2 regions of the Lysinibacillus sp. FSL M8-0216 genome follow, and region 1 is predicted to be linked to the other one. Evidence: predicted binding sites of a transcription regulator. Region 1 holds the regulator's gene; the other holds the start of a gene.
What was found. The regulator CtsR, encoded in region 1, represses protease genes until heat stress. The targets are predictions, from matches to a motif close to ATGGTCAATAAAGGTCAAACA.

Region 1 (16,578 bases):
ACTATTCGTTTAGTTGCAATGCGCGTTTTCGTAAAATAGCTTCTCCGAATAGTAAATCCTCTTGTGTCGTCATTTTCACATTTTCGTAGCTGCTTTCTACAATATGCACCGTGTGACCAAGACGCTCGACTAGCATTGCTTCATCGGTACCAAGAAAACCTACTTTTTCAGCAACATCCTCTGCCTCAACAATTAAATCAAACCGAAAGGCTTGCGGCGTTTGAATCATCCATAGGCTGTCCCGATCTACCGTTTCCTCAATGACACCATTTCGAACTTTTTTCATTGTATCTTTGGCTCGGACACCTGCAATAGCTGCACCAAAGTCGTGGGCACTTTGAACAAGATTTGCAATAATATCATGTGTAATAAAAGGCCGTGCCGCATCATGAACAAGTACAATGTCTACCTGTTGCATTTCCTTCATACATGAATGTACAGAATGCTGTCGTTCAGCCCCACCATCAGGTAAACCTTTGACTTTCGTAATGCGATATTCATCGAGTAATTCTTGAATATAGATACGCTCCTCCGGTTTTACCGCTAGCCAAATACCTGTGCAAAAGGGATCTTGTTGAAAGACCTCTAACGTGTGTATCAGTATAGGCTTCTTTAAAAGTTTTAAAAATAATTTATTTTGTCCTGCCCCCATACGTTTACCGCTTCCTGCGGCAGGTAAGACTACTTCATACTGCATTTTTTCACATCCTAATCGTCCTTCGGCTTCGCAAATATCATACGACCTGCTGACGTCTGCAATACACTCGTTACTGTTACTGTTATGGCCTGTCCTATATAGCTACGACCGCCTTCCACAACAATCATCGTACCATCGTCTAAATAAGCGACCCCTTGATTATGCTCTTTCCCATCCTTAATGACTACCACCTGCATATCTTCACCTGGAATCACGACAGGTTTTACGGCATTCGCTAAGTCATTTATATTTAATACTTTCACATGATGTAGCTCACAGACTTTATTAAGGTTAAAATCATTTGTGACAATCTGAGTATCGTTACCCATTTTTTTTGCCAGTCGTACAAGTTTTAAATCTACCTCTTGCACATCCTCAAAATCCTCATCTGTAATCTCTACATTTGTCTTACGTTCATCCTGTAACTTTTTTAATATATCTAAACCTCGACGACCTCTTGTACGCTTTAATGTATCTGAAGAATCGGCAATATGCTGAAGTTCTGTAAGGACAAACTGAGGCACCACTAGAACCCCTTCGATGAATCCTGTTTCAGAAATATCTGCGATACGACCATCAATAATGACACTTGTATCTAACAATTTGTAACTTCCTCGCACTTCTGGAATTTCAGCACCCTCAGCAGCTTTTTTCTTCGTATGATTACTACGTAAAGTAAAAAGCTGTATTAATTCATCCCTTTTTCTAAAACCTAGACGGAAGCCTAAATATCCTAATACAAATGACAGGATAATAGGGAGCACCTCTGTAACAACGGGGAACTGCACACTATTAATAGCAAAGCCTAAGAAATACGCTACAATTAGCCCTATTATTAGGCCAAGCGTACCGAATAATAAATCTCCGACAGGGACCTTAAACAGGACCTCTTCCATCCAGCTAATGAGCTTCACAAAATAATCGGAAAACGCAAATGACAATGTAAACAGTAAAAGCGCTCCTAATGCTACTGATACGTAAGGATTATCAAGCCAAGGATTAGATGATAAATGAAGCAATTCGTATAATGGCGGTAAGAAAACAAGGCCCAACGCTCCTCCAATCAGTAAAAAAGCAATTTGAACAAATTTTTTCACAAGCTGTCACCTCCTATTGTTAGTTAAGATTATACATAGTTTACTGTAGAAAATCCTTCATCAGCCCATCAAATTATCATTATTTAATCTCTATTTTCCATCTCACCTTCACCATGCATTAACTAGGACGCCTATCCCTTTACTTGAGTTTCCTCTTTTTCCTTCAAAAATGAAGGAAAATGCATGTCAGAATAATATCTAACATGCATGGTTTTTCCTATAACTCTCTAAAGCAGGCATTTAATGCATCCTTTATCGTTTCTACCCCGATAATTTCAATCCCTTGTGGAAAATCCCATCCACCTATATTGGATGTAGGAATGAATACTCTTTTAAAACCAAGCTTCGCTGCTTCAATGACACGTTGCTCAATACGGGATACTCGGCGCACCTCTCCTGTCAGACCTACCTCACCAACAAAGCAATCCGTTGCTCGCACAGCCTGATCCTTAAAGCTAGAAACGATGCTTGTCAGAACAGCTAAATCGATGGCGGGTTCGTCCAATTTCACACCACCAGCAACTTTAATATATGCATCCTGCGCTTGTAGCATGAGACCCATACGCTTTTCAAGTACGGCCATCAGTAATTGCACTCTATTTTGATCAACCCCTGTTGCCATCCGCTTAGGGTAATTAAAGCTGGTAGGCGTTACGAGCGACTGAATTTCAACGAGAATTGGCCTTGTTCCCTCCATTGAGGCAACAATCGTGGAGCCCGCAGCTCCTTGTGAACGCTCCTGTAAAAACAGCTCAGATGGGTTCAAAACCTCTTTTAGCCCACCCTGTAGCATTTCGAATATAGCAATTTCATTTGTAGAGCCGAAGCGGTTCTTTTGACTTCGTAAAATACGATGATTATGATGCCTTTCCCCTTCAAAATACAGGACTGTATCCACCATATGCTCTAAAATACGAGGCCCTGCTATTTGCCCCTCTTTCGTAACATGCCCAACTAAGAAGATCGCAATTCCTTTTGTCTTAGCAATTCGCATAAGCTCAGCTGTACACTCACGGACCTGTGAGACACTACCTGGCGCACTTGTTACCTCTGGATGAAAGACGGTTTGTATGGAATCAACAATGACAAATTTCGGCTGTACTTCCTCAATCGTTTGATTCAAAAACTCAAGATTTGTTTCAGAATAAATATACAGCTCTTGTGAAATTACCCCCAAACGCTCCGCACGTAGCTTCGTTTGACGGATAGATTCCTCACCAGAAATATACAGCACACGATGACCTTTATTAGAGAGCAAGGCTGAAACTTGTAGTAATAAAGTGGATTTCCCAATCCCTGGATCACCACCTATTAATACTAGAGAGCCAGGCACAATACCGCCGCCTAATACACGGTTCAGCTCGCCCATTTCTGTCGCTACACGGGACTCTTCACTAGCCTCCACCTGAATGATAGGGATTGCCTTTTGAGTAACAGTAGCAGAATGCTGGAAAGCCCCACGTGGTCCTTTCGCAATCACTTCTACTTCCTCCACCATCTTATTCCATTCCCCACACCCTGGACATCTTCCCATCCATTTTGCTGATTCATAGCCACAGCCTGAACATACAAATTTCGTTTTTTTCTTTGCCAACTTTCTTTCACCTCGAATATTTGTTCTTATATTAATTGTACAAAAAAAAAGACAGCTTGGCACTTAATGCCTCACTGTCTTTCGTTCGAAATTATTTAGAGATAGAAACTCCCTCTTTTTTCTTCACAATAAATTCATCGTTTACATAATCAATGACAACATGATTACCCTTCTCCACATTACCTTTTAGTAATTCTTCTGATAATCGGTCTTCCACTTGTTTTTGTAGTGCTCGACGTAGTGGACGTGCACCGTATTGAGGGTCATAGCCCTCCTGTGCGATTTTTTCAAGCGCTGCATCGGTTAATTCTAGTGAAATATCTTGTTCTTTCAAACGTTTTGTTAGAGCATTCCCCATCATCGCAATGATTTCTTTTAAATGCTCTTTTTCTAATGAATGGAAGACAATCATTTCATCGATACGGTTTAAGAATTCTGGGCGGAATGCTTTTTTCAATTCTTCAAGCATCGTACTCTTCATATCGTTATGTTTAGAATCTGCGCCACCAACATTAAAACCAAGACTTTTTTGATATTTAAGTGCATCCGCGCCAACATTTGAAGTCATAATGACTACTGTATTGCGGAAGTCTACTACACGACCCTTAGAGTCCGTTAATCGTCCATCTTCAAGAACTTGCAGTAGAATATTGAAAACATCAGGGTGTGCTTTTTCAATTTCATCTAGTAAGACAACAGAATATGGTTTACGACGGACTTTTTCAGTCAATTGACCACCATCGTCAAAGCCTACATAGCCTGGAGGCGAACCTACTAAACGAGAAGTCGAATGTTTCTCCATGTACTCAGACATATCGACACGAATCATAGCATCTTCGTCACCAAACATCACTTCAGCAAGTGCTCTTGCAAGCTCTGTTTTACCAACACCTGTAGGACCTAAGAAAATAAATGAACCGATTGGTCGTTTTGGATCTTTAAGGCCCGCTCTTGCACGACGGATCGCACGTGAAATAGCTTCTACCGCTTCGCCTTGCCCTACAACGCGTTTGTGTAGCTCTTCTTCAAGTTGTAATAATTTCGAAGATTCTTCAGAAGCGATTTTAGCTACAGGAATTCCTGTCCACATCGATACAACTGCTGCAACATCATCTACAGTCACTTTGGACTCGGCCTTGCCTTGCTCTTCTTTCCAATTCTTGCGTGTAGCTTCAATCTCATCTTTAAGCTTTTGCTCAGTATCTCTAAGTGCTGCAGCCTTTTCAAACTCTTGACCTGATACAGCAGCATTCTTTTCCGAGCGAACATTTTCAAGCTTATCTTCAAGTGCCTTTAAGTTTGGTGGCACCGCAAATGAACGTAAGCGAACCTTTGAACCCGCTTCATCGATAAGGTCGATTGCTTTATCCGGTAAGAAGCGATCTGAAATATATCGATCACCCATTTTTGCCGCTGCTTCAATTGCTTCATCTGTAATTTTCACTCGGTGATGTGCTTCATAGCGGTCACGTAAACCTTGAATAATGAGAATAGCTTCTTCCACCGTTGGTTCATCCACTTGGATCGGTTGGAAACGACGCTCTAATGCTGCATCTTTTTCAATATATTTACGATATTCATCAAGCGTTGTCGCACCGATACATTGAAGCTCACCACGGGCTAAGGACGGTTTTAAAATATTTGATGCGTCAATCGCACCTTCTGCACCACCTGCACCGATTAAAGTATGCAATTCATCAATAAATAAAATGATATTGCCGGCTTGGCGAATTTCATCCATTACCTTTTTCAAACGGTCCTCAAATTCACCACGATATTTTGTACCAGCAACGACAGTTCCCATATCAAGCGTCATCACTCGTTTGTCTCGAAGAATTTCTGGTACTTCATTATTAATAATTTGCTGTGCTAACCCTTCAGCAATTGCTGTTTTACCAACACCTGGCTCACCAATTAGGACAGGGTTATTTTTTGTACGACGCGATAATACCTCGATAACACGTGTAATTTCCTTGCTTCGACCAATAACAGGATCTAACGTACCTTCACGGGCAATTTGCGTTAAATCACGGGCTAAACTATCTAATGTTGGGGTATTCGCCGCTTGTGCCGCTTGTTGACCAGACTGCGCGTTATCATTATTTCCTAATAATAATAAAACTTGCTGACGTGCTTTATTTAAGCCTACACCTGCATTATTTAAGACGCGAGCTGCTACACCTTCACCTTCACGTATAAGTGCTAACAGTAAATGCTCAGTACCGATATACGAATGACCTAATTTACGTGATTCGTCAACCGATAGTTCAATTACTTTTTTCGCTCGTGGCGTATAGTGAACTATTGGACCAACATCTTCTTTCCCTTTACCGACTAATTCTTCAATACCAGCTTCAATCATTTGAGGACTAATATCAATAGCTTCTAACGCTTTTGCAGCAATACCGCCGCCTTCACGTATAAGCCCTAATAAAATGTGCTCTGTACCAATGGATTCGTGCTTCCAACGAATAGCCTCTTCCTGAGCAAGCTGTAATACTTTTTGCGCGCGTTGTGTAAAACGATTAAACATCATATAAATCCTCTCCTTTTTCCCCATTATTAGGCTTATTCGTGTGTGTTTGAAATAATGCCTCACGAAGCATTTCAGCTCGTACACGATCACGTTCAGCAGGCGGTAATGCCTCACCTGCATAATGCTGTAAAAAACCTGGTTGCATACTGACGACACACTCATTTAAAGTTGTTGCGAGTATACCGTCAATCAACTGTAGGTCGACTCCTAAACGAACATTCGAAAGACAGGTAGCCGCTTCCTCACTCGTTAAAATTCTTGCATACGTAAGGGTACCTAAAGCTCGATAAACTCGATCTTCTAAAGCCAGCTCGGCCTTTTCCATCAATCTACCTCTCGCGTGCCGTTCTTTTTGGATAATTTTTTCAGCAACACTTTGTATATCTGCTAAAATATCTTCTTCTGTCTTTCCAAGTGTAATTTGGTTGGACACTTGATAAACATTACCTAAATTTTCGCTTCCTTCACCATATATACCTCTTACGGTCATACCTAGGCGTGTCATCGCATTTATAATTTGATTCATCTGTCCCGTTAACGTAAGAGCAGGTAAATGCATCATCACAGATGCTCGTAGCCCAGTACCAATATTCGTAGGACAGCTTGTTAAATAGCCAAACGTATCTCGAAAAGCATAAGGTAATACCTTCTCTAGAATACGGTCAATTCTATTCGCTTGTTCATAGGCATTTTGAAGCTGGAAACTCGCTGTCATACATTGAATGCGTAAATGATCCTCTTCATTCACCATAATACTCACGGATTCATCTTGTGACAGAAGCACGGAGCCCACCTGCTCTTTTTTGGCAAGCTGCGGACTAATCAAATGCTTTTCTACAAGAATTTGACGTTGTAAAGGTGTTAGATCATTGATAGCAAAATATGCATAATCATTTTGAAGGGTTGGACTATCGCTTACTGCATGTGTAACTGCCTGTTCCACCTGTAAAGCCTCGTTCTCTGAAAACGATAGTGGAAAACGATAGCCATCTAAATTTCGAGCAAGGCGAATTCGTGTACTAATGACAATATCAGAATAATCGTCTTCGATACCCATCCAAGTAGGTGTCGCACGCTCTAAAAATGATTCAATTATCAAGACACATCACCACCTTCAAATTGTAGCTGCTTCTCAAGCTCTTTGACTTCATCTCGAAGCTTTGCTGCCTCTTCGAATTGCTCTTCATCTACAGCGAACTTCATACGTTTACGGATATCCTCTATTTGCTTTTTAATGACATACACATTGCTATGGGCACCAGGCATTTTCCCAATATGTTGGGGGCCCGCCTGTATGCGGTTAAAGAGCTTAGGTAAATGCTCACTAAAAGTGTCATAACAGCTTGGGCAACCAAACTTACCTTCTTTTAAAAATTGCTTATACGTAAATTCACATTGTGGGCATGTTTGCTGTTGTGGCTGTGTTTGTTGTTTTTCTCCTACCTTTTGCCATGTAGGTGAGCCAAACCAGTTTGATAATAACTGTTGTATGGAAACTGGCTCTTGTTTAAACTCTGCATGAAATGGATGGAACTGTGAGGCGCAGACGTCACAATAATGGTGCTCCACCTTTTGCCCATTTTGAACTTGTGTTACAGTAACTGTCGCATTACGTTGTTTACAATGTTCACATATCATTTCCATCACCTCACTATTTCTGTTGCTCATATTTTATAGTTGTCAGCATCGCCCGTAATATTTTTGCACGAATTATATCTCTTAGAGGGAGATGTAAATCGATTGTTGAGCGATCAATTGCTGCTAACATTAATTTCGCTTCTCGCTTTGAAATTACCTGCTCATCGATAAGTCGATATACTAAATCTTCTGCCATTGTTTGCGATGCTCCACCTTCAATATGCTGGAGAACATCGTCGATTAAATCAATCTGTGAATTCGCGCGGACACGTAAAATTCGAATGTATCCACCACCACCTCGCTTGCTCTCCACAAGGTAACCTCGCTCGGCGGTAAATCTTGTATTAATGACATAATTTATTTGTGATGGTACACATTGAAATTTGTCTGCAATTTCACTACGTTTTATTTCAATATGCCCTTCTCCACCTAATTCAAGTACTTGCTTTAAGTAACCTTCTATGATGTCTGATATATTACGCATTTTAGGAATACACCTCGCTTGCTTCACTGACTTTGACTATCTTTGACTTTCTTTGAGTATATTATACAAAACGCTTGAAAATAATTGCAATGATTTCGCCTAGAGAAAAATGAAAAGGCTAAAAAACTATATTCAAGCGTAGAAAATAGCACTAATTAGTCGTTATCGAGCATATCTTTTTGCTTCCTACACCTAATGTACCCTTTTTATCCATAGAAAAAACGCAAGAATATGCAACTAGCATATACTTGCGTCTATAAAAATTATACCCAACGACCCACAATTGGATAACGCCAAGGCTCATCAGTTAATGCTTTGACGATACCGATAATTGGTACTACAAATAGCATAATACCGAAAACAATTAAAAATGGAATGCCAATAATGAAAATGCTTAAGAATCCAGAAACAGCAAGTAAAATTGCCATGACAAGTTGGAAAAGAATAGCTTGAATAGAAATTGCCTTCACTTCCTCATCCGAACTAACTAAAAAGAAGATAATGGGAACTAACCATGGCGCAAAAAACGAACTTGCGTGTATGATTACTTTAGACCATTTACTCTCCATATATATCAACCCTTTCTTTATACGTTATCTATCGTTTTATGTACTACTATTTACGGAACTATACCCGTAATAGTTTCAATTTAAAGTGAGTTTTTTTAAAAATTTTTGAAAGGTCGTGATGAGAAATGGAATTCAACCACACATTAGCAAATGAATATGAAAAGGGGATTCGCCGTACTCTACCAAGCTATGATGCAATGCTTCGTTTAATACAAACTTTTTATCGTTCCACATTACATGAGCATGCGGATATATTGGTTGTTGGTGCAGGTAGTGGCAATGAAATTTTACAGCTAGCAGATGGAAGACCAAGTTGGTCATTTACAGGTATTGATCCGTCAGAATCCATGCTTGATATAGCAAAGGAGCGTCTCCAATCTTTACCGAATGATCTGTCATTCTATCAAGGAACCTTGCTGGATACCCATCTACCTGCTATAAAATTTGATGCAGCTAGTTGTGTACTCGTCCTTCATTTTATTCAAAGCTATGAAGATAAGCTATCGACCTTAAAAGAAATTTGGAACCATTTACAACCTGGCGCACCGTTTGTCCTAGTTTCGAAATACGGTCAACCCGGTACTATTGAAACGGAACTGCAATTCGATTTATGGCGTTCCTATTGGCTCCAACATACAAAGCTTTCCGTAGCTGATGTTGCAGAAATGGAAAAATCCATCCGGGCCCTGTCATTTATGCCCGAGGAAGCGATTTTAACATTATTACAAGAAGCAGGTTTTATAAAACCTTCTCGATTTTTTGCCACTACTTTGTTTGGTGGATGGGTATGCTTTAAAGAAGAACATTAAATATATTTTGTAGTAAAAACTTTGAGGTGAAAGCTGTGATAAGCACCATTGGCATTACAAAAAAACAACAATTACTAAAAGATTTCCCTTTGGAATCCATACATCAACAAGAATTCGAATGGTACTGGGTCGATTTTAATTGCCCTACTGCAGAGGAAGAATCTTTGCTAGATTCATTTTTTCATTTTCACCCACTAGCTATTGAAGATTGCTTAATGCGATTACAACGACCCAAACTCGATTTTTATGACGATTTCCATTTTTTCGTCATTCATCGATTAAACGAGCTGACCTTAGCTGCAGAAGAGGTTAATATTTTTGCCTCAAATAAGTATATTGTGACATTCCATAAGAACCCAGTTCCCGAAATTGAAAAGGTACAAAAGATGTTAGAAAGCCAGCCAAAAAACTGGGAACGTGGCACAGTCTACTTAACGTATCAAACCATTGATAAAATCGTTGATAGTTATTTTCCACTTGTTTATAAAATTGAAGATCATTTAAATGCACTTGAAGGCGAGCTTACATACCAAAGCAATGTAAATGCCATGAAGATTGTCTTCGAGTTTCGTAGTGATTTGCTCGATTTGCGGCGTGCCATTTTACCAATGCGTGACCTTTTATATCGAGTACTTAATTCTTACCGCTTTTCATTAAACAAATCTGAAAGAGCTTATTTTGGAGATATATACGACCATCTTCTTAAACTGACAGAAATGGTTGAATCAAATCGAGAGCTGACAGCAGATATGCGAGATAGCTATATGGCTATGAGCTCAAGCCGCATGAACGGCATAATGATGACTCTAACAATCGTCTCAACGATCTTCATTCCACTAACCTTTATTGCTGGTGTTTATGGGATGAACTTTGATAATATGCCCGAGCTGCATGGACGATACAGCTATTTTATTGTCCTCGGTATTATGATTATTGTTGTAATCGCTATGCTTACTATCTTTAAACATAAAGGCTGGTTTAAATTATTTAAGCCTTAATTCCCACAAAAAGCTGCTCGTTTAACAATCAAACGAGCAGCTTCATTTATTACTATTAGTAAGGACCTCGGTCGTCAATTTTATTGTCACCCTGCTGTGGGAATAAAAAGTATGCTAAAACCCCTGACCCTAGAGCGGCGCAAATTGTAATTAATAGCTGTTCAATATGTGGTACTTCCGCATAGTAGTTTCGTAGCATGTAAACGGAACCTATTGCAACAATGACCATGACTGGAATAACGAATTTAAAGCGTTTTTTCTCCATATAGTACCTCCTCCTATAATCTTTCACGTTCAATTTTTCTCACCTTAAACAGTTCGTATTTTACAGGTTTCCCAATTTAAATTCAAATTTACTTCGCCTCACTAATCGGACTGCCAATAAAGTAAAAAAATAAAGAAATAACCAAATTTTTAACCAAATATTCAGCAAATAATAGTAAAATAGATTTAATACCAATTATTTATCAAATTTACAGACCTAACAAATTCAGAAGTGCATTTTACTCACAATTATTATGGATATTAAGAATGGAGCAAACAATAATGAGTTGGTTTTCAAAAAACAGCAGTTCCAGCTACTCAATTACATTAACACCTGAAAATTTTAAGGGCCATGTACAATTAGATGTTTTAAGTCATCCAAACCTTCAAAAGCAATTACAGCTTTTAAATTTAACAATTGAGGATTTAGCCATTATTAAGCAACTACAACCGTTAGCTAAGGATCTAATTCCTGCAATGGTGGAGCAATTTTATGCAGCCATTAGCTTGAGCCAAGATTTAGTAGACATTATTAATAGAACCTCGCATATAGATCGTTTAAAAGTTACGTTACATAAGCATTTAAGCGATATTTTTGAAAGTCATATTAATGACGCCTATATCGCTGAAAGAAAAGCCATTGCTGAAACCCATGTTCGAATTGGCTTACAATCCAAATGGTATATAGCATCCTTCCAATCCCTTACTTCTACGTTCACAAATTTTGTGAATGAAGTGGATATCTCAAAGCATGATGCCATTCGTGCAATTAACGCGTTTTGCAAAATCATTAATTTTGAGCAACAGCTTGTGATCGAGGCATACGAAAAAGAGGAAGATCGTATTCGAACAGCCGCTGATCAAACGAAAAACGCCCTTGTTACGACAATTCAAAGTACAGCTGAGGAGCTTAACGCCATTAGTGAAGAGACAGCTGCATCGTTGTTAGTCATTTCCTCGCAAACGGATGATATTGCAGAGGCAACCAAGCAGGGATTAAGCTTCGTTGCAGATACACAGGAGAAATCAAGACGTGGGCAACATCAGCTGAAAGAGCAAAATGATTTAATCCAAGTTATTTTACAAAGTGTCAACAGCCTTGAGATAACTATGAATCAGTTACGTACCTCCTCTCAAAAAATTTCTGAGATTGTAGGACTTGTCACGGGCATTGCTGATCAAACAAATTTATTAGCTTTAAATGCGTCTATTGAGGCAGCTCGAGCAGGGGAACATGGAAAAGGCTTCGCGGTAGTAGCAGAGGAAGTACGGAAGCTTGCTGAAGAAACGAAAAATGCCGTGCAAAATGTGTCACATCTCATTAAAGAAACTGAAAGTAATATTACAACAATGGCAAATTCAGTTATTAATGTTGATCAAAAAATTCAACATAGCGTCAATACGCAAGAAAACCTATCTAAATCATTTAATGATATAGCTGATGCCGTATCCGGCATTCAACAACAGTATGTTCATACATCTAGAGATATTTCAGCCATTTCTAATTTAATTACTGAGCTATCACAAGGGGCTACACTTGTTTCCTCTTCTTCTGATTCACTTATTAATGTAGTTAATGAATTGAATATGTAATATAACAAAGGGAGCTTCACCTAAAGCGGTGGAGCTCCCTTTAACCTTAATGTGGCAATGCACGCTTTTGTTTACGATGCTCTCGTCTTGCAGGCCCTGTTTCAAATAAACGTTTTTCCTCATCTGTTTCAGGATAAATGGCAGGTACAGGTACCGGTTTTCCTTCTTCATTTACTGCAACCATTGTTACAAAGGATTCTGTCGTTAATTTTTCCTCACCAGTCTCTATATTGCGAGAAATAACGCGAACATAAACCTCCATTGAAGAACGTCCTGTAGAGGAAACTATACTTTCAATTTCAAGAATATCTCCTACATGGGCAGCCGATAAAAAATCAACTGAGTCTATTGAAGCTGTGACTACAAGTCCCTTCGCATGTTTCATCGCTGTAATAGCAGCAATTTCATCAATATAAGCTAACACTCTTCCACCGAAAATGGAATTGTGATTGTTTGTGTCTGGAGGTAATACGAGACGTGATTGAACCGTACGTGATTGGCTCATGGGTACAGCATTGTTTGTCATATTTCTTGTAACTTCCCTTCATGTATGTTCTTTCGTCATCGTATCGTAGAAAAAGAGCTTATGCAAATTTAGAACGATTTTTTCATCGTAATAAATTTCATGTCTGTCATTTCCTCAATGGCCCATTTAATTCCCTCTCGCCCATAGCCACTCATCTTCACACCACCATATGGCATATTGTCTACACGGAATGTCGGAACATCATTTATAATGACAGCACCTGCCTGTAATTCATCGGCTGCATATAAGGCATCTGGTAATACATTCGTGTAAATACCTGCATTTAAGCCAAGGTCCGACTCATTGACAAGTCGAATTGCGTCATCTAATGTTTCATATGAAACAATTGAGACGATTGGCGCGAAAGTTTCCTGACAAACAATTTTCATATCAGCCGTCACATTCGTCATAACAGTCGGCGTTAACGTCCGTTCTGTAAATACTCCTCCAGTTGCAATAACTGCTCCTTGTGCCTGTGCTTCTTCAATCCACTCTTTAATTCGTCCAACCTCATTCGGGTTGATCATAGCACTTACATCTGTGTTTTTATCTAAAGGATCTCCTACTACAAGCTTTTTAGTTTCCGCAACAAATGCCTCCGTAAATTCATCAATAATAGAAGAATGTACATAAATGCGTTGTAACGAAATACATACTTGTCCAGCAAAGTTAAAGGCACCGCTCACACACCGACTTATAATTTTAGTAAAAGGCGTCGATGGTTCGACAATGACAGCTGCATTAGAACCAAGCTCTAAAGTTACTTTACGTAAACCAACTTTTTCTTTAATGCCTAATCCAACTTTACCACTGCCTGTAAACGTCACCTTTTTGACGTGAGGATGTGTAACCAAAGTATCGCTAAGCTCACCACCACTTCCTGTCACAATTTGCAACGCTCCATCTGGCAAACCTGCTTCACGGAAAATCTCTGCCATAACGAGAGAACTTAATGGTGTTTGAGTTGCTGGCTTTAAAACAACTGTATTACCTACTGCAAATGCCGGCCCTAATTTATGGGCCACTAAATTAAACGGAAAATTAAACGGTGTAATAGCAGAAATTACCCCCAATGGCTCTCTCTTTGTCCAGCCTATACGATCTCCTGCTCCAGGTGCCGCATCCATCGGTACAGTTTCGCCTTTTGGTTGTTTGGCACCCTCTGCTGCAAATTGATAAGTGGCAATGGTACGATCAATTTCCGCTAACCCTGCCGTCAAAGGCTTTCCTGCCTCTAACGCTAAAATCTCTGCAAATTCTTCTTTTCGTTGTCGCATTAAATCGACAACTTTATATAAAATTTCGGCACGCTCGTAGGCTGTCGTCTTTTTAAACGAAAGGAATGCTTGCTGTGCACCATCGATTGCTCTCTCCACATCTTGTATAGATGCCTTTGCCACTTGAGCAATCACCTCACCACTATATGGTGATTTTAGCTCATAGCTTTCCTTTGCATCTTGCCATTGACCGTTAATCCACAGTTTTGTTTCCTTCATCCTTCAAATGCACCTCCAATAATTGTTCTCCCTCATTCTATCACGAAGAGCTCGAACTCGATGCAATAGCGGCTGCACTAACTGCCGCTATCATTGCAGCATGCTGAGCTTGAATTAATAATTCAATAGATGACATAATCGTCATAGACAGTGATTTTTGTACTTTCGCCATATCATAAATGGCGATTTGTACAGCCATAAAGAGAACAAATTCACGATGCCATTTTAATAATTTTAAATCCTTTAATTCATGATATAAATGTATAACTTCTTGCAATTGGTGATGAGTAAGATCTAGTAAGGCTAAAAATCCAAGTAAGGGATAATGCATGGCCTTTACTTTGACATCTTGATTTTTTAGCACATCTCGAATGGTCACGACATTGGGCACTAGTTGACGATCAAATTGTGGAGATAGGAAGGTTAATACTTGTGACAACCATTGCAGCTCATTTCCTGCATTAAAATTATATGTTCGTAATTCTTTATAATAGCGATTCATCGTTTCTGCACGTATTTCCACATCATCAGATGGACTACTTAGTAACACAGCGTATGGAATATCTTCATAGGATGTTAAAAATGGATGATGTTTACGAATGGCATCAAATAAAGCTCTAGCTGCATATGCATGCGCGTTTTTATCCTTTTCGTCCTCTGTCAAAAACTGAGCAGCAATATAACTAAAGTTACCGCTTCTAAATTTCGCTTCCTTTAATGCATTCACATTCGTTAATAAATTCATTACTGCTTTTTCAGCATCCGCATGCTCCATTAAATTAGCAGCTATGCTATAGCCTACCGTAGTTCTTAAGGGAGACATCCACGAGGATTGCTTCTTCATTTCCTGTAAAATATGTTTGTATTGGACCGCATCAAATGTTTTCCCTGACGCAACAAACGTACTAGCTATAGCTAAAACAATTTTACGATCCACTGTCCATCCCGCAGCCTTCGAAACATCTTCTACGGTATTTGTAAATTGATTTTCTATCATCACGTAATCCATATTTAGCACGCTCCTTTTCCCATTTTACGTTACATAATGCGAGAAAGATTAATCCCATTTGTAACAATTAACATAAAAAGTAAACTTAATTTAATATATGTTACCCCATTTTTTTGATTTAATAGGAAATATTAAACAAATACGAAAGGAGGAACTACTGTTGATCGCAAAAACCACTCGGAAGTTAATATTTACCGTGACCTTAAAAGAACGTTTACAGCTATTTTTATTTTTACGAAATTCGTCTAACAATATAGCTTTACATACCCTTTTTTCTAAAAATTAATGCAAAAAGACAGCGGCAAAGTTTTTTGCCGCTGTACAAATGACTCGTTATATTAATCCTAGCTCCTGTAACTCCTCTGATGTGAAGGCTCTCGATCTTGTTAAAAAACGTTTTCCTTCAACGCCCTCTAATGAAAACATCCCACCTCTACCTTCCACTACATCCAGTATGATTTGAGTATGTTTCCAATAATCATATTGATTTTTATGCATATAAAATGGAGCTCCACCTATTTCGCCCAAACATATATCCTGATCACCTAATAGCAAGTCTCCGTCTGGATAACACATAGGGGAAGAACCATCACAGCATCCGCCTGATTGATGAAACATAACAGGCCCATGCTTCTCTTTTAATAGCTCGATGAGTGCCAGCGCTTCTGCCGTGGCTAATACACGTTCAATCACGCTCATGCACCTCCCTATGGATTAGAAGAAACCAAGTTTATTTTCGCTATAGCTAACTAATAAATTTTTCGTTTGTTGGTAATGAGATAGCATCATTTTATGATTTTCACGACCAACGCCTGACATTTTGTAGCCACCGAATGCAGCATGTGCAGGATAAGCATGGTAGCAGTTTGTCCAAACACGACCTGCCTCTATTTCACGACCGAAGCGATAGGCTGTATTAATATCTCTTGTCCAAACACCTGAACCTAAGCCATACAGTGTATCATTCGCAATTTCTAATGCCTCTTCTTTCGTTTTAAACGTAGTAACAGCTACAACAGGACCAAAAATTTCCTCCTGGAAAATACGCATTTTATTATGTCCTTTAAAGACAGTAGGTTTAACGTAGTAGCCATTTTCAAAGCCTTCCCCTACATTATTTTTCTCCCCACCGATTAGACATTCTGCACCTTCTTGCTTACCGATATCTAAATAAGAAAGGATTTTTTCCAGTTGCTCGCTTGAAGCCTGCGCTCCCATCATTGTGTTTGGATCAAGCGGATTACCAACTTTAATAGCTTCTACTCGTT
Region 2 (16,578 bases), 680 kb from region 1:
GAACGTATTTTTATTGGAGATAATACAGTGATTGGCTTTAATACGACCATTTTAGCCCATGAATATTTAATAGAGGAATATCGTTTAGGGGATGTTCATATTGGTCATGAAGTAATGGTTGGTGCGAATTCTACCATTTTACCTGGTGTGACAATTGGAGATGGCGCCATTGTTTCGGCCGCTACTCTTGTACATAAGGATGTGCCGGCTGGTTGCCTAGCAGGAGGAAACCCGATGCAAATTATTTATACAGCAGAGCAAATGGCAGAGCGTAAGTGTCATGAAATTGTGCAATGGTGTACACCTAAAAAACAATAAACGTTCAATAAGTTTAAAAAGCTACTCCCAACAATTTTTGGGAGTAGCTTTTGTTTTTAGTATTATGAAGCCGATTTATGCGTGTACAGCATCATATTCTGATTTGAATTCACAATTACTATGATCGCCTAAGCAAGTTGATTCAACGAAAGTTGATTTGATTGCAGTACCATCAATATCTTCTGTTGTATGCAGTGTAATTTTATCACCAGGATAAAAATCTCCCTTACAAATACTAACGATCATTTGCTCACTAAGTTGTACGAATGGACATGCCATCATAAATCCCTCCAATGTGTATTATAACTGTTGTTTTATTTATTAATGCTATTCTATATGAAGGATTTTGAATTGTAAAAGTAAAAGTAGAATGAGAGTAATAATCATCGTAAATACTGATATTATAGTAATTTTATTGATAATGAGATTGAGAATCATTTTAATTTTACATGGCTATTAAGTTATATTAATATAATTTTATAATGGGTCGTATTGAGAATAGATGATGGAGTGGTCGATATTTCAGTCCACTCGAGAATCATTATCAATTTTTTACAGACAAGTTAACAGCGTCCATGATTTGCTTGTCACATTTTAGACATATTCTCATTCTCAATCTTTAAGTTTGTAGATTTTCTTCAACTTGCCTCTTGCCTCTCTATATTATTCAAATGAAAAGTAAATTAAAGATTTAGATAATTAAGGGGAATTGCGTTGACTGTTGAAAAGAAATAAGTTAGAATTCTTTCATAATCTAATTCTCTAATACTCTAGTGAATTAAAGTGAATGTGAGGAAGTGTTCATATGTCGTCAATAAAAATGTTTGAAAAACCACTTGGAATGCGTGATACATTTCCGCAGATCTTTGAAAAAGTTGAAGCAGTAAGACAGACTGGCAAAGATTTCTTATCTAAAAGAGGATATGAGTTTATCAAAACGCCAGCTGTTGAATATTTTGATACAGTCGGAAAAGCTTCCGCGATCGCTGATACTCATTTATTTAAACTTGTGGATAGTCAAGGAAATACATTAGTGCTACGACCGGATATGACGACCCCCATTGCTCGGGTGGCCACTTCAAAATTATTGAAAGAAATGATTCCTCAACGTTTAGCGTACTTCGCAAGTGTTTTTCGTGCACAAGAAGCAGAAGGTGGGAGACCAGCAGAATTCGATCAAATGGGCATTGAATTAATAGGCGACCAATCCGTATTTGCTGATGCAGAAGTCATAGTGACAGCAATGGAGCTTTTGAAACACTTACAATTAGTAGCGTTTAAAGTGACGATTGGGCATGCAGGAATCCTAAACTGCATTTTACAAGATTACACAGAGAGTATTGAACAGCAAGCTACACTCAGAACTTTACTTGTCCAGCGAAATTATGTTGGATTTGAAGAAGCGGTAGAGTCATTTAATTTACCGAAAGCTAAAGCGGATGCTCTTCTCCAGTTTATTGAAGAAGCAATGGATGTGAAGGATATTCGTGATATTGAACAATATGTTCGCAAAAATGATGCATTAGTATATATGCAACAGCTTGCTCAGCTATTGGAGATGGCTGACTTAGCTGATTATGTTACGTTTGATTTTACACTTTCGAGTCATATGAGTTACTACACAGGTATGCTTTTTGAAATATTTGCCTTAGGCAGTGGTTTTCCATTAGGAAATGGTGGCCGTTACGATGGATTGTTAGAGGTGTTTGGATCAAAAGCTGGTGCGACAGGCTTTAGCATTCGTGTCGATCGTTTATTGGAAACATTAAATGGACAATCAGAGGGGCAGCAAGAAGCAACTGTTGTGCTGTTTGAGGAAGAACAATTTGAGGCAGCTTTATTACAGGTAAACACATTACGAGGAGCAGGAAAATTTGCTACCTTACAGTTGCGTAGTAGCCTAGTCGATGAAGAAGCCTTTTTAGCACACTTTACTGAAGTAGTTGTAGTTGGACAGGAGGAAGTTGGCGGTGAATGAATTAACAATTGCAATGCCAAAGGGGCGAATCTTTGAAGAAGCCTACCAAATGCTATTAGAGGCAGGATTTAATTTACCAGAAGAGGTCGAAATGTCGCGTAAATTAATGATTGAAATACCAGAAGAGAAAATTCGTTTTATTTTATCAAAGCCAATGGATGTACCTGTTTACGTTGAACATGGTGTAGCGGATATCGGTATTGCTGGGAAGGATGTTTTGTTAGAGCAGCAGAGAGAGGTACATGAATTACTGGATTTAAAAATTAGTAATTGCTATATCGCATCAGCGGGTTTACCCCATACAGAGATGAATGAGATTGCTCCTAGAATTGCAACGAAATATCCGAATATTGCGATGAAATATTATAAAGGCATTGGGGAGCAAGTCGAAATCATTGAGCTTAATGGATCTATTGAATTAGCTCCTATGATTGGCTTAGCTGATCGAATTGTCGATATTGTTTCTACAGGACGCACATTAAAAGAGAACGGCTTAGTGGAATATGAATTTATTTCGGCTGTCTCATCTCGGTTAATTGCCAATCCAGTCAGTTATCGCATGAAAGGTGAGCGTATTATTGACCTTGTAAGGCGACTAAAGAAGTGTGTGAATGAACAATAAAGTAATCATATCTCGCTACATATGAGTAACTGAAGGGGTTTAATTGTATGAAAATAGCAAAACTAGCAAAGGGTATTTCCTTAAAAAGACCACTTGAAGGAGGAAATGAGGAACAGTTAACAGTTGTAAGACAGGTGCTAGCAGATGTCAGGACACAGGGAGACATAGCATTACGTGCCTATACAGAGCGGTGGGACGGATATATGCCTACAAGCTTGCAGGTCACAAAGGAAGAAATACAAAAAGCCGTAAATGATCTTGACCAACAACTCTATCAGGATTTGGCAGAAGCGGCCAAGAATATTCGCCTTTATCATGAACAACAGTCACGACACGGCTATCGCTTAGAGCTTGGAGACGGTTCTTGGCTAGGACAACGTGTAACAGCTCTAGATGCAGTAGGGTTATATGTTCCTGGCGGTACAGCAGCATACCCATCATCCGTGCTAATGAATGTGATTCCAGCACAGGTAGCTGGTGTGAAGCGAATCGTGATTGCTTCACCGGCAGGGCGTGATGGAAAAATACCTGCAGGTGTCCTAGTGGCGGCTCAGCTTTTAGGGATTGATGAAATCTATAAAATTGGTGGGGCACAAGCGATTGCTGCTCTTGCATATGGCACAGAGACCATCGCCCCAGTCGATAAAATTACAGGCCCAGGAAATATTTTTGTAGCCCTTGCTAAACGGGAGGTATTTGGAGAGGTTGCAATTGATATGATTGCGGGACCCAGCGAAATTGCAGTACTAGCTGATGACACTGCATTTCCAGACGAAATTGCTGCAGATCTATTATCACAAGCAGAACATGACCCTTTAGCTTGTGCTATTCTCGTCACGACCTCAGAGCAATTGGCTAAAAAGGTAGCTGAAGAAGTTGAAAAGCAATTGGAGATTTTACCGCGTCAAGAAGTGGCCCGTGCTTCAATCGAAAATTTTGGGGTCATTTATGTAGCTGAAACAGTATCAGATGCAGTGGAAGCGATTAATTCATTAGCACCGGAGCATTTAGAGATTATGACAAATAATGCTGAGGCGATCGCTGAACAAATAAGGCATGCAGGTGGTATTTTTATTGGTCGTTATAGTTCAGAGCCTGTTGGTGATTATTTTGCGGGGACCAATCATGTGTTACCAACCAATAGTACAGCACGTTTTGCTAGTGGCTTAAACGTAGATGATTTTGTGAAAAAATCAAGTATTGTTTATTACAGTGAAAAAACTTGGCAAGACAATGCACCAAAAATTGCCCGTCTCGCACGTATGGAAGGTTTAGAGGGGCATGCACGTGCGGTGGAATCTCGCGGATGGAAGAAGGAATAATACAATGACGGAAAAGAAACGATTTGCACAAGTAGAGCGAACAACTAATGAAACGCAAATTTCAATAGCTATCAATTTAGATGGTGGAGGGAAGGCAAACATTAAAACAGGCGTAGGTTTTATGGACCATATGCTGGATTTATTTATCAAGCATGGTCTTTTTGACGGGACCATCCATGCGAATGGGGATACCTATATCGATGATCACCATACTACGGAGGATCTTGGCATTGTGTTAGGGCAAGCAATTCGAGAAGCACTTGGCGATAAGAAGGGCATTAAACGCTATGGAACGGCATTTGTGCCAATGGATGATGCACTTGCGCAGGTGGTGGTTGATTGCTCGAATCGTCCACACTTAGAATACCGTGTGCCCGCTTTAAAAGAAAAGGTGGGAACTTTTGATACAGAATTAGTGCATGAGTTTTTGTGGAAATTTGCCTTGGAAGCACGAATGAATGTACATGTGATTGTACCCTATGGACATAATACGCACCATATCATTGAGGCGATTTTTAAAGCATTAGCTAGAGCGATTGATGCTGCCGTAGAAATTGATCCACGTGTTAAAGGAGTACCATCGACTAAGGGGCTGTTAACGTGAAAATAGGTGTGATTGATTATGGTATGGGGAATTTATTTAGCGTGGTACAAGCATTAAATCGACTGGGCTGTGAGGTGGTTGTGACAGCTGATGAACAGAAGCTAGATGCTACAGATGCATTACTATTACCAGGAGTTGGGGCATTCCCGGATGCTAGAAAGCGTTTAGCAGAGACTAAATTAGATCGTTATCTAATAAAAGCCCAAAGCCAAAATCGCCCTCTTTTAGGCATTTGTTTAGGGATGCAATTATTATTTGAACAAAGTGATGAGGTCACATCAACAAATGGCTTAGGTTTCTTTAAAGGACAAATTAAGCGATTTAGTGGAACAAATGAGGGGCGGGCATATCGAGTGCCACATATGGGCTGGAACCAATTGGTGATGGCGAATCGTCCTGCTTGGTTAGAAAATAGTGCCCCTGCAAAGCATGTCTATTTCGTTCATTCGTTTTATGCCACTCATATTGAGGAGTCTGAGCTTGTTGCTTATGCAGACTATTGTGGCGTACGAGTTCCCGGTATTGTAACGAAAGGTTCCGTGACAGGTATGCAATTTCACCCTGAAAAATCAGGTGAGCTGGGCGTATATTTATTGGAGCAATGGCTGAAAGGTGTGAAAGCATGCTAACGAAACGAATTATTCCCTGTCTAGATGTCAAGGAGGGCCGTGTTGTAAAAGGGATACAATTTGTATCCATTCGTGATGCTGGTGACCCAGTGGAACTAGCAAAATTCTATGATGAACAAGGGGCAGATGAGCTCGTATTTTTAGATATATCTGCTTCACATGAAGGTCGCGAAACAATGATAGATGTAGTTCGACAAAGTGCAGCCACATTAGCGATTCCTTTTACAGTTGGTGGAGGTATTCGGACGTTGGATGATATGAAGCGTATTTTACGCGCTGGTGCGGATAAAGTTTCTGTTAATACTTCCGCTTTAGAGCGTCCTGCCCTTATTCAAGAAGGCTCCGATTTCTTTGGTGCCCAATGCATCGTCGTGGCCATCGATGCTCGCTATAGTGAAGAGGACGGTACATGGATGGTTTATACCCATGGTGGGCGCAACAAAACTACTTGGTCAGCTATTGACTGGGCAAAGGAAGCGGTGCGCTTAGGAGCAGGTGAGATTTTACTAACTAGTATGAATCAAGATGGAGAAAAATCTGGCTTTGATTTGGGATTAACAAAAGCAGTACGAGAGGCTGTGACAGTCCCTGTTATTGCAAGTGGTGGGGCAGGAAATGCCGAACATTTTTACGAAGTATTAGCAGAAGAAGTTGATGCAGATGCAGCACTTGCAGCTTCCATCTTCCATTATAAAGAAACAAGCGTAGCCCAAGTGAAAGAATACTTACGGGAAAAAGGAGTGGCAGTACGATGATAGAACGTATTCGATTTGATGAGAAAGGTCTTGTACCGGCAGTTGTACAGGATGCCAATACGAAAGAAGTACTAACAGTGGCTTATATGAATAAAGAGTCATTAGTTAAAACGATAGAATCAGGTGAAACTTGGTTTTATTCTCGTTCACGTCAAGAGCTTTGGCATAAGGGCGCGACAAGTGGTCATACACAAAAGGTTGTCACCATTAAAACAGACTGCGATCAAGATGCATTAGTTGTGGAGGTTTTACCAGATGGTCCAGCCTGTCATAATGGTACAACTTCTTGCTTTACAGAGGTGGTACAGCAAAATGCTGAAGTCGGCTCTGTAGAAATGATTGCAAAACTTGTAAGTGTTATTGAAAAGCGAGAACAGGAAATGCCTGTAGGAGCTTATACTACATATCTATTTGACAAGGGTATCGATAAAATCTGTAAAAAGGTTGGGGAGGAAGCGACAGAGGTTGTTATTGGGGCCAAAAATCGGGATGCAGAAGAAGTAAAGTGGGAGGCTGCTGATTTAATTTATCACCTACTAGTATTACTGCAAGAACAAAAGGTAAGTATATATGATGTTCTTCATGTGTTGAAAAAACGTCACGAGGAGAAATAACAGCATATTATTAATTGTATGGTATAATAGGGTTTACTGTGTAAAGGAACGTTTAATACGTTCCTTATTTCTTGTTTCGGAGGAAATATATTGGAAAAGAAACGTCAAAATAAGAACCAATCAAATATAGTGTCGTTCATTCCAACAGGCGACTATTATTATAAAAAATCAATTCAAGCTATGAACAGTGGACAAATGAATAAAGCCTATAAATATTTGCAGCGTGCAGTTGATCTTAGCCCAGATGATCCTATGATAATCTTGCAGCTTGCTATTGTAGAGTTAGAAGGTCAACGTTTTGAAGAAGCGTATGATCTGCTTCGTCGTTCCTATCAAATTGACCCCGATAATCCGGAAATTATTTTTTACATGGCGGAAGTGTCGGGTTGTGTAGGCATCATGCAGGATGCTAAACGCTTTGCTGAAGAGTATTTGCAGCTAGAGCCTGAAGGTGCATATGCAGATGAAGCAGCAGAAATTTTAGAATTTGTCGCATTCGAGCAGGATGAATTTGAGGAGCTTGAAGGATCTGGTGAGGATTTATATCGTCAGGAACAGGCTCGCCGTCATATGGAGAAGGGCGACTTTCCTGAAGCTATTACTATTTTAGAAGATTTAATTGAAGATCGACCAGCCTTTTGGTCGGCCTATAATAATCTTGCACTTGCTTATTTTTATGTTGGAGAAGAGGAACAGGCGAAGACTCTCTTACATACAGTACTACGTGAAAATAAGGGAAACTTACATGCACTTTGTAACTTAACGGTGATTGCGTATTACGAAAAGAATGAAGAAGATTTGCAAGAGCTATTAAATATCCTTGTTAAAATTCAGCCATATACATGGGAGCATCGTTATAAACTAGGTGCTACATTAGCTTTAATAGGGCAATATGAATTAGCCTATAAATGGTTGCGCAGTATGCAAAAAAGAGGCTATGTAGGCGACGCAGGTTTTTATTTCTGGTTATCCCATGCTGCTTATTTTTCAGGGCATGAGGAAGTTTCTAAAAGTGCTTGGGGTCAACTGCTAGAGGTAGACCCAGATAAAGAGGGCTTTGAACCTTGGCGCCAACAAGACAACGAATTTGCACTGGATGCGTTGGAACATGATCGAAATTTTATTGTTGAAAAATTAGAAAGTAGCTATTCAAGTGAGCGTATCTTTGGCTTATTTTTATTGAAGGATACGGCTCATAAGCAAGAAATAATCGCCCATCCTAAATGGGTCAATATCGAGCAATTCGGTGCGTTTGAGAAATTATTTTTAGCCTATGCACTTGGTCATGAATTTGAAAAGAAAAACAAAGTAGAGGCCAGCTTTTTACGTGCTGTAAATGTGCCGGAAATTTTATTAGAGCAGTATGGCAAATTATCATCATTGATTGTACCTATGTTTCAAATGTGGTTTGTCCTGTGTGAACAAGCTTTAATTCAAAATTATCGTTTTACAAATCCTGTAGCGATTGCAGGAGCAAATGATTATTTATTTAGATCTTCTCAAATGCTTAAGGTGACAAAAAAAGAAATAGCTCAACAATATGGAGTATCTGTTGCCACTTTATCGAAGTATATTGAAGAAATTTTAGCTTTTTTACCAGACAGTCATAATTAGTGTGTGAGCAACATAGTTGAATAACTTTATACTTTCACATACGATGAACATACTAACGTTATCAAGAATTTGCCCTGGCAACATTGCGTTTGAGTGTTACTCCTTGCTAGTTGCCAATGGTTTATCTTCATCCCCTCTATTGTAAGTTGGGATCATATGTAGGTGACGTTACACTTTCACTACTATATTGTTGAATGAAGATAAAAAGTATTCTGTTTAGGGGGAAGTATTTATGTCGGAAGAAAAAATTTATGATGTGGTCATTATTGGTGCAGGTCCTGCGGGGATGACTGCTGCTGTTTATACATCACGTGCTAATTTGGCAACGCTTATGATTGAACGAGGAATCCCTGGTGGACAAATGGCCAACACTGAAGAAGTAGAAAACTATCCTGGTTTCGATACAATTTTAGGACCTGAGCTTTCTACAAAAATGTTTGACCATGCTAAAAAATTCGGTGCTGAATATGCCTATGGCGATGTAACAGAAATCATCGACGGGGAAGAATTTAAAACAATTAAATCAGGTACAAAAGAATATAAAACACGTGCCATTATTATTACAACTGGTGCAGAGTATAAAAAAATGGGTGTGCCTGGTGAAAAAGAACTTGGCGGCCGTGGTGTCAGCTACTGTGCAGTTTGTGATGGCGCGTTCTTTAAACAAAAAAATCTTGTAGTTGTTGGCGGAGGAGATTCAGCTGTAGAAGAGGGCGTATATTTAACACGCTTTGCTGATAAAGTAACAATTGTCCACCGTCGTGATAAATTACGTGCACAAAAAATCCTCCAAGATCGTGCATTTGCAAATGACAAAATTGATTTCATTTGGAATGCTACAGTAAAAGAAATTAATGAAGCTAATGGTAAAGTGGGTAGTGTTACACTACAATCAACTGTGGATGGAACTGAATCAGAGTTTACAACAGATGGTGTGTTTGTGTATATCGGTATGCTACCTTTAACAAAGCCATTTGAATCTTTAGGTATTTTAAATGATGCTGGTTATATTTTGACAAATGATAATATGGAAACAACAATTCCAGGAATCTTTGCAGCTGGAGATGTACGTGAAAAATCACTACGTCAAATTGTTACAGCAACTGGTGATGGCAGTATTGCAGCTCAAGCCGTACAGCATTATGTAGAAGAGCTATTAGAGAAAATAAATGCATAACTTGGCTATTTTAAGGAAAAAAATACAATTTTAATGTGGTTTTAATATTGTTGTAACTTGAATGACATATAAAAGGTGTATGATTAAAAGTGTAATTAGCAATCCCCCTTTTATTTTGTTTAGTAGGTTGTTTCCGCCTCAATTAGGTGGGAACAACCTACTTTTTTATTTGTATAGATCATGAAAAGAGCATGAGCTTTTTTTCAATAAATTCTTCGATAAAACTAAATTGTTAAATGTCTACGTATGAGAGTTGTAAATGAGGACAAATCTTGCTGTGTCTTGCTATAATGGAGAGTAGAATGCAAAAGTGATTAGAGGTGTGCCTATGCAAAGAATTGCAAATTTAATTGCCGTAAAAGACGGTAAAGTATTATTACTTCAGAAACCAAGACGAGGTTGGTACGTTGCTCCGGGTGGAAAAATGGAAAGCGGTGAGTCCATCTTTGAGGCTGCAATTCGTGAATTTCAGGAAGAGACAAATGTTATACCTTTACATGTACACCTAAAGGGTGTTTATACGATGGTCATTAAAGAAAATGATGAAGTCGTAGATGAATGGATGCTTTATACATTTGTTGCTAAGGATGTAGACGGTATACCGTTTGTAGAAACTAGAGAAGGTAAACTTGCATGGCACCCAGTAGAGGATTTAGCACATTTGCCAATGGCTGAAGGAGATCGCACTAATTTACAATTTGCTATTTCGCAATCAGGTATTCAGTATGGCACGTTTGACTATACAACGAATTTTGAATTACTTCATCAGAAAATACAAATATCAAAAGAACAATAAAGGAGTTGCATGACAGTGGTGGTTGAAGGCCAACAAAGTACACATGAATTGGTTATTATTACAGGAATGTCTGGAGCTGGGAAGACAGTAGCTATTCAAAGCTTTGAAGATTTAGGGTATTACTGTATTGATAATTTACCACCTGCGTTACTTACAACTTTTTTAACTCTGCTAAGAGATTCTGGAAAGAATAGTACACGTATTGCGGCAGTGATGGATATGCGTGGAGGTAACTTTTTTGATGCGCTTATTGGGGCGTTAGACCATATACTAAAAGAAGGCGACATTGTAGCTCGTATTTTATTTTTAGATGCAGATGATGCCACATTAGTAAGACGCTATAAAGAAACAAGAAGAGCCCATCCATTGGCAGTAAGTGGCTTACCTTTAGATGGTATAAAGCAAGAGCGAGCGCTTTTATCGGAAGTAAAAGGCCGTGCTAATTTTGTTTATAACACATCTAACATGAAACCAAAGCAATTACGTGAAAAGATCGTTAAAGAATTTGCCAGTGAAGCAGATACTATTTTTACCGTAAACATCATGTCTTTTGGCTTCAAGCATGGTATGCCAATTGATGCAGACTTAGTGTTCGATGTTCGTTTTCTTAAAAATCCGTATTATGTAGAAGAGCTACGCCCAAAGACGGGACTTCAAACAGAAGTATCCTCCTATGTTTTAGCCTTGGAAGATACGCAAATACTTATACAAAAACTAACGGATTTGTTCGACTTTATGATTCCTCTTTATCGACAAGAAGGTAAATCACAACTCGTTATCGCTTTTGGTTGTACAGGTGGTCAGCATCGTTCAGTAACTTTAGCAGAGTTTTTTGGGGCTTATTTAGCCAACAAAGAGAATACGGTTATTACGCATCGTGATATTAATCGTAGAAAGGAATGAGTGAATGGGGAAAAAGCAAACAAAGCTTGTGGTAATTGGTGGTGGAACAGGACTATCTACATTACTTCGTGGGCTCAAGCACCATCCATTTGATATTACTGCTATTGTGACGGTAGCAGACGATGGCGGCTCTTCAGGACGTTTACGAGATGATTATGATATTCCACCACCAGGTGATGTTCGTAATGTCATTGCGGCATTATCAGATATTGAACCGCTAGTGGAGCAAATGTTTCAATACCGTTTTTCAGCGTCAGAGGATTTACGTGGCCATTCCTTAGGGAACTTAATGCTAACAGCACTTACTGATATTACTGGTGATTTTAACCATGCTATAAGTGAGATGGGGAAGGTATTAAAAGTACACGGCCGTGTAATACCAGCAGCCAATAAAAAAATTAACTTACATGCTGTGTTAGAGGATGGTTCAATCATTGAAGGTGAATCAAAAGTCCCGACAGCGACAAAACGCATTGATCGCGTTTTTTTAGTACCTGAAAACGTGCAACCGTTACCAGAAGCTATTCGGGCAATTCAGCGTGCAGACTATATATTAATTGGCCCAGGAAGCTTATACACAAGTATTATTCCAAATCTCCTTGTCAAAGAGATTGGGGAAGCTGTTGTGAAAGCAAAAGGAAGAAAAATATATGTTTGTAATTTAATGACACAAAAAGGTGAAACCATTTCTTATACAGCAGGTGATCATGTATCGGCCATACATAAGCATGTTGGCGCATCCTTTATTGATTCGATTTTAGTTAATGATGAAGAATTGCCGAATCCAGTAAAAGAATTGTATAAAGAAGAAAGAGCAGAGCCAGTGACATTTGATGTGGCAAAGCTTGAAAGTATGGGATTAGAGGTTATAAGACGCGATATTGCTACAATTCGATCAGATGGTACGGTTCGACATACTGCTACGAATGTTGCAGAGTGGCTGGTAGATTATGCCGGTATTTATGATCGGTAAGAGAACCGATAATAGAAACATAAAGTGTTTATTGTATATGGTAAGATGAACATATACATAGAAATTATGATTGAAAGGGGGGCGTGATATGTCTTTTGCTTCTGAAACGAAAAAGGAATTAACCCAAATAGAAGCGGACAATCATTGTATGAAAGCAGAAGTTTCTGCCCTAATTCGTATGAATGGTTCATTATCCTTTGCGAATAAACAACTAAGCTTGGACGTGCAAACTGAAAACGCTGCAATTGCAAGAAGACTATATACGATTATGAAAAAATTGTATCCGTACAATGTGGAATTACTAGTTCGTAAGAAAATGCGATTGAAAAAAAATAACGTATATATTTGCCGTGTAAGAGAAGGAGCGCGCGAGCTGTTAATTGATTTAGAAATCATCTCAGACGACTTTCAATTTAATCATACGATCTCAAGAAAGCTCATTAAAAAAAATGGTCAAAAAAGAGCCTATTTAAGAGGTGCATTTTTGGCAGGAGGCTCTGTCAATAACCCAGAAACGTCCGCCTACCATTTAGAAATTTATTCTTTATATAAAGAACATGGTGAAGCATTGATGGATTTAATGAATGAATTTGAACTCAATGCCAAAACAATTGAACGCAAAAAAGGCTTTGTTACTTATTTAAAGGAAGCGGAAAAAATTTCTGATTTCCTTAATATTGTAGGCGCCCATCAGGCAATGATGAAATTTGAGGATGTTCGGATATTGCGAGACATGCGCAATAGTGTCAATCGTATTGTGAACTGTGAAACAGCCAATCTAAACAAAACAATTGGAGCAGCATTACGGCAGGTAGAGAATATTCGATTTATTGAAAATTCTATTGGACTTGACCAACTACCAGAAAAGCTTCGTGAAATTGCACGATTACGAGTAGAGTATCAAGATGTTACGTTAAAAGAACTTGGTGAAATGGTATCCAGTGGTACCGTCAGCAAATCAGGTGTCAACCATCGTTTAAGAAAAATAGACGAAATAGCAGATGCATTAAGACGCGGTGAAAAAATAGGCGGTTAAGTTTTCATACTTTTCAGGTATGAATGTCATGCGTAATCGCTTATTGTTCTTTTGCTAGTAAGTAAGGTAAGATAAAACTAATAGATGAACGGTAGTGAAGGGGAGTTTTGAGAATGATCGAGAGAAGAGTCCAGGTTAAATTAAAATTAGGACTACAAGCTAGACAAGCGGCACTATTTGTGCAGGAGGCCAATCGTTTCAGTGCGGATATCTTTCTAGAAAAAGATGAAAAAAAAGTGAATGCCAAATCGATAATGGGTGTCATGAGCTTAGCGGTTGCGAAAGGTACCGAAGTAACGTTAAGTAGTGAAGGCAATGATGCCGAGCAAGCGGTTACAGCATTAGCTGCAATTATTGAAAATGAAGATTAACAAACAAATAAAAATGCCTCTCAGAGTAATTTTCTGGGAGGCTTTTTAGTATTATTTATTATCCGTACTACGGTGCATAATGTGATCGATTAAACCATATTCTTTTGCACGTTCAGCTGTCATGAAGTTATCACGATCTGTGTCTCTTGCAATGACTTCAAGTGGTTGACCAGTGCGTTCAGATAAAATGCCGTTTAATTTTTCACGTAAGAATAAAATACGTTTAGCAGCAATTTCAATTTCTGTCGCTTGACCTTGTGCGCCACCTAGTGGTTGGTGAATCATTACTTCCGCATTTGGTAATGCAAAACGTTTACCAGGTTCACCCGCAGCAAGTAAGAAAGCTCCCATTGATGCAGCCATACCAATACAAATCGTTTGAACTTTTGGCTTAATAATTTGCATTGTGTCATAAATAGCCATACCAGCCGTAATTGATCCACCTGGCGAATTAATGTAAAGAGAAATGTCTTTGTCTGGATCTTCTGCTTGTAGGAAAAGTAGCTGTGCGACAATGGAGTTCGCCACATTGTCATCGATAGCACTTCCTAAAAGGATAATGCGGTCTTTAAGTAGACGTGAATAAATGTCATATGCACGCTCACCACGGCTTGTTTGTTCAATAACTGTAGGAATTAAATTCATGTTAAATCCTCCTTCAAAAAACTAAATTCGATTACCTTTGCTGAAATCTACATTGTTTATTTCAGCTGTAACCTTATCATACACATTATAGTCAGGGAAGGTCAAATATTAACCCTGCTAAAGTGAAATTAATTAAAATAAAAAAAATAAATTCTTTTTGCATTCTATGGTTGAATTATATGTGATACGTTTGTATAATAGGTAAGGTTATAAGTTTGAAAGTACAGGACACTATTTTGCAGGTATGCTTCAAAAGAGGATTATCTACATCATGCTTTTCGTAAGCCTAGGGTGAGTACTTTTTTTTTGTGTTTTTTGCCCTCGTGGTGTAATGGATAACACGTAAGATTCCGGTTCTTGCACTGGGGGTTCGATTCCCTCCGAGGGCGCCATTTTACTGAATATTGATATACTGTAATAGCTCAATCTCCTAATAAGTAGTTTAGCAGCCTGCTTAGTGGGGATAGAGAGGAAAAGTAACGGGAATACTGTCCTAGTTGGCATTATTCCCCTATTTATGCCTTTCAAACCTTCAAGAAAGCAACAACTCCAAATTATTTTTTAGTGAACATACTGTCCGTGAAGGCTAGTAATAGCCGAAAAAAGAATCCTTTCTGAGGGGATTCTTTTTTTTTTGTTTAAATTTATCGAAATTTGACATCGCTTCTATTGTATATATATTAGTTTTAGGTTCGATATCTTGTTATTAATGCTTATTTTTTCTATATAAATGGTTTTACCATTAATTAATATGAAAAAATATTTAGTTTTATGCGAAAAGTTGTTGTGCAAATACTATAATATTAATATAATTGACCTAATAGTCTAACATTTCCGAATTGCGAAAAATAATACGCAGGATGGAAAATTATCGAAATAGGGGGAAATGCAATGAAAAAAACAGCTTGGATGTTACTTATGATGATAGCAGCGCTAACTTTAGCACTTGCAGGATGTGGCACAAAGGACAATGCCTCTTCTGGTAGCACACCTTCAGAAGGTGCGGATGGCAAGAAAGTATATAAAGTAGGTACAGAAGCAACTTTTGCACCGTTTGAATCTGTTGACGATAAAGGGAAAATTGTGGGGATTGATGTCGATATTTTAAAAGCAATTGCTGATGAAATGAATTTCGAAGTAGAGTGGAATAATATTGGTTGGGAACCCGTTTTCCAAACAATTAAAAACGGTGAAACACATATTGGTGCTTCAGGGATTACAATTACAGATGAGCGCAAAGAATCATTCGATTTTACTGAGCCATACTATGAATCTCAATTATTAATTGTTGTGAAAGAAGATTCAAAGATTAAATCATTAGATGAATTAAAAGACAAAAAGGTGTCCGTACAAATTAATGCTACTGGCCATATGGCAGCTAAAAAGCTACAAGGTGAAGCAAGTACAAATATTATGGCTTTTGAAAGTCAGCCAATCGCAATTCAAGAAATGCTAAATGGTAATGTTGATGCAGCTATTGGAGACAATGCGGTAGTATACGAATATATTAAAGCGCATCCAGATCAAAAAATTAAAGTCATTCAAGATGACGCATTCGAAAAAGAATATTATGGCTTTATGGTTCAAAAGGGGAATAAAGAGCTTTTAGATAAATTAAATGAAGGTCTGAAAAAGATTAAAGAAAACGGTAAATTAAAAGAAATTACAGGTACTGATTTCGAATAATATGGTAATGCCACTCGCCAAGCAGTATGCTAGCGACTCATTTAATTGATGTAACTTTAAAGGGGAAATGGGGTTTTCGGATGGACATCTTTGACCTACGCTGGGACATTGTCTGGAACTACCGAGATATGTTTATACGAGGTATTGGCGTAACACTTATTTTGACACTTAGTGGTTATTTTGGCGGTATTCTTTTAGGACTGTTTTTAGGACTAGGGAAATTATCAAGTAAAAAATGGATATATTGGCCATCAAAATTATATGTTGATTTATTCCGCGGAACACCAATGCTTGTTCAAATTTTATTAATACACTTAGCCGTTATTCCAACCATTTTTGGACATTCTTTAGGGTATATGGTTTCAGGGATTACCGCGCTTATTTTAAACTGTGCTGCTTACAATGCAGAAATTTTCCGTGCAGGTATCCAAAGTATTGCAAAGGGGCAAATGGAGGCCGCTCGTTCTCTTGGTCTTACACATAACCAAGCGATGCGTAAGGTTATTTTACCGCAGGCCTTTAGACGCATGATCCC

Region 2: the regulator CtsR is predicted to act here: its motif matches at 14,445-14,465, upstream of clpP (ATP-dependent Clp endopeptidase proteolytic subunit ClpP).

What each region holds. Positions count from the first base shown of each region.
Region 1 is NZ_CP152007.1:4,667,754-4,684,331, forward strand. It holds gene ispD (2-C-methyl-D-erythritol 4-phosphate cytidylyltransferase) at 2-697, opposite strand; gene MKX57_RS23345 (PIN/TRAM domain-containing protein) at 709-1,794, opposite strand; gene radA (DNA repair protein RadA) at 2,012-3,388, opposite strand; gene MKX57_RS23355 (ATP-dependent Clp protease ATP-binding subunit) at 3,480-5,924, opposite strand; gene MKX57_RS23360 (protein arginine kinase) at 5,914-7,023, opposite strand; gene MKX57_RS23365 (UvrB/UvrC motif-containing protein) at 7,020-7,562, opposite strand; gene MKX57_RS23370 (CtsR family transcriptional regulator) at 7,576-8,046, opposite strand; gene MKX57_RS23375 (DUF4870 domain-containing protein) at 8,310-8,615, opposite strand; gene MKX57_RS23380 (class I SAM-dependent methyltransferase) at 8,741-9,424, shown strand; gene corA (magnesium/cobalt transporter CorA) at 9,460-10,422, shown strand; gene MKX57_RS23390 (hypothetical protein) at 10,478-10,687, opposite strand; gene MKX57_RS23395 (globin-coupled sensor protein) at 10,969-12,279, shown strand; gene MKX57_RS23400 (acyl-CoA thioesterase) at 12,326-12,805, opposite strand; gene MKX57_RS23405 (aldehyde dehydrogenase family protein) at 12,874-14,301, opposite strand; gene MKX57_RS23410 (DUF4003 family protein) at 14,342-15,310, opposite strand; gene MKX57_RS23415 (DUF779 domain-containing protein) at 15,644-16,003, opposite strand; gene adh (aldehyde dehydrogenase) at 16,025-16,578, opposite strand, start outside.
Region 2 is NZ_CP152007.1:3,983,851-4,000,428, reverse strand. It holds gene MKX57_RS19890 (DapH/DapD/GlmU-related protein) at 1-318, shown strand, start outside; gene MKX57_RS19885 (hypothetical protein) at 394-600, opposite strand; gene MKX57_RS19880 (ATP phosphoribosyltransferase regulatory subunit) at 1,124-2,296, shown strand; gene hisG (ATP phosphoribosyltransferase) at 2,289-2,918, shown strand; gene hisD (histidinol dehydrogenase) at 2,966-4,240, shown strand; gene hisB (imidazoleglycerol-phosphate dehydratase HisB) at 4,245-4,844, shown strand; gene hisH (imidazole glycerol phosphate synthase subunit HisH) at 4,841-5,473, shown strand; gene hisF (imidazole glycerol phosphate synthase subunit HisF) at 5,467-6,228, shown strand; gene hisIE (bifunctional phosphoribosyl-AMP cyclohydrolase/phosphoribosyl-ATP diphosphatase HisIE) at 6,225-6,842, shown strand; gene MKX57_RS19845 (tetratricopeptide repeat protein) at 6,933-8,456, shown strand; gene trxB (thioredoxin-disulfide reductase) at 8,689-9,633, shown strand; gene MKX57_RS19835 (8-oxo-dGTP diphosphatase) at 9,962-10,429, shown strand; gene rapZ (RNase adapter RapZ) at 10,439-11,332, shown strand; gene MKX57_RS19825 (YvcK family protein) at 11,337-12,305, shown strand; gene whiA (DNA-binding protein WhiA) at 12,394-13,341, shown strand; gene MKX57_RS19815 (HPr family phosphocarrier protein) at 13,455-13,712, shown strand; gene clpP (ATP-dependent Clp endopeptidase proteolytic subunit ClpP) at 13,764-14,357, opposite strand; tRNA gene MKX57_RS19805 (tRNA-Arg) at 14,675-14,749, shown strand; gene MKX57_RS19800 (basic amino acid ABC transporter substrate-binding protein) at 15,249-16,043, shown strand; gene MKX57_RS19795 (amino acid ABC transporter permease) at 16,124-16,578, shown strand, end outside.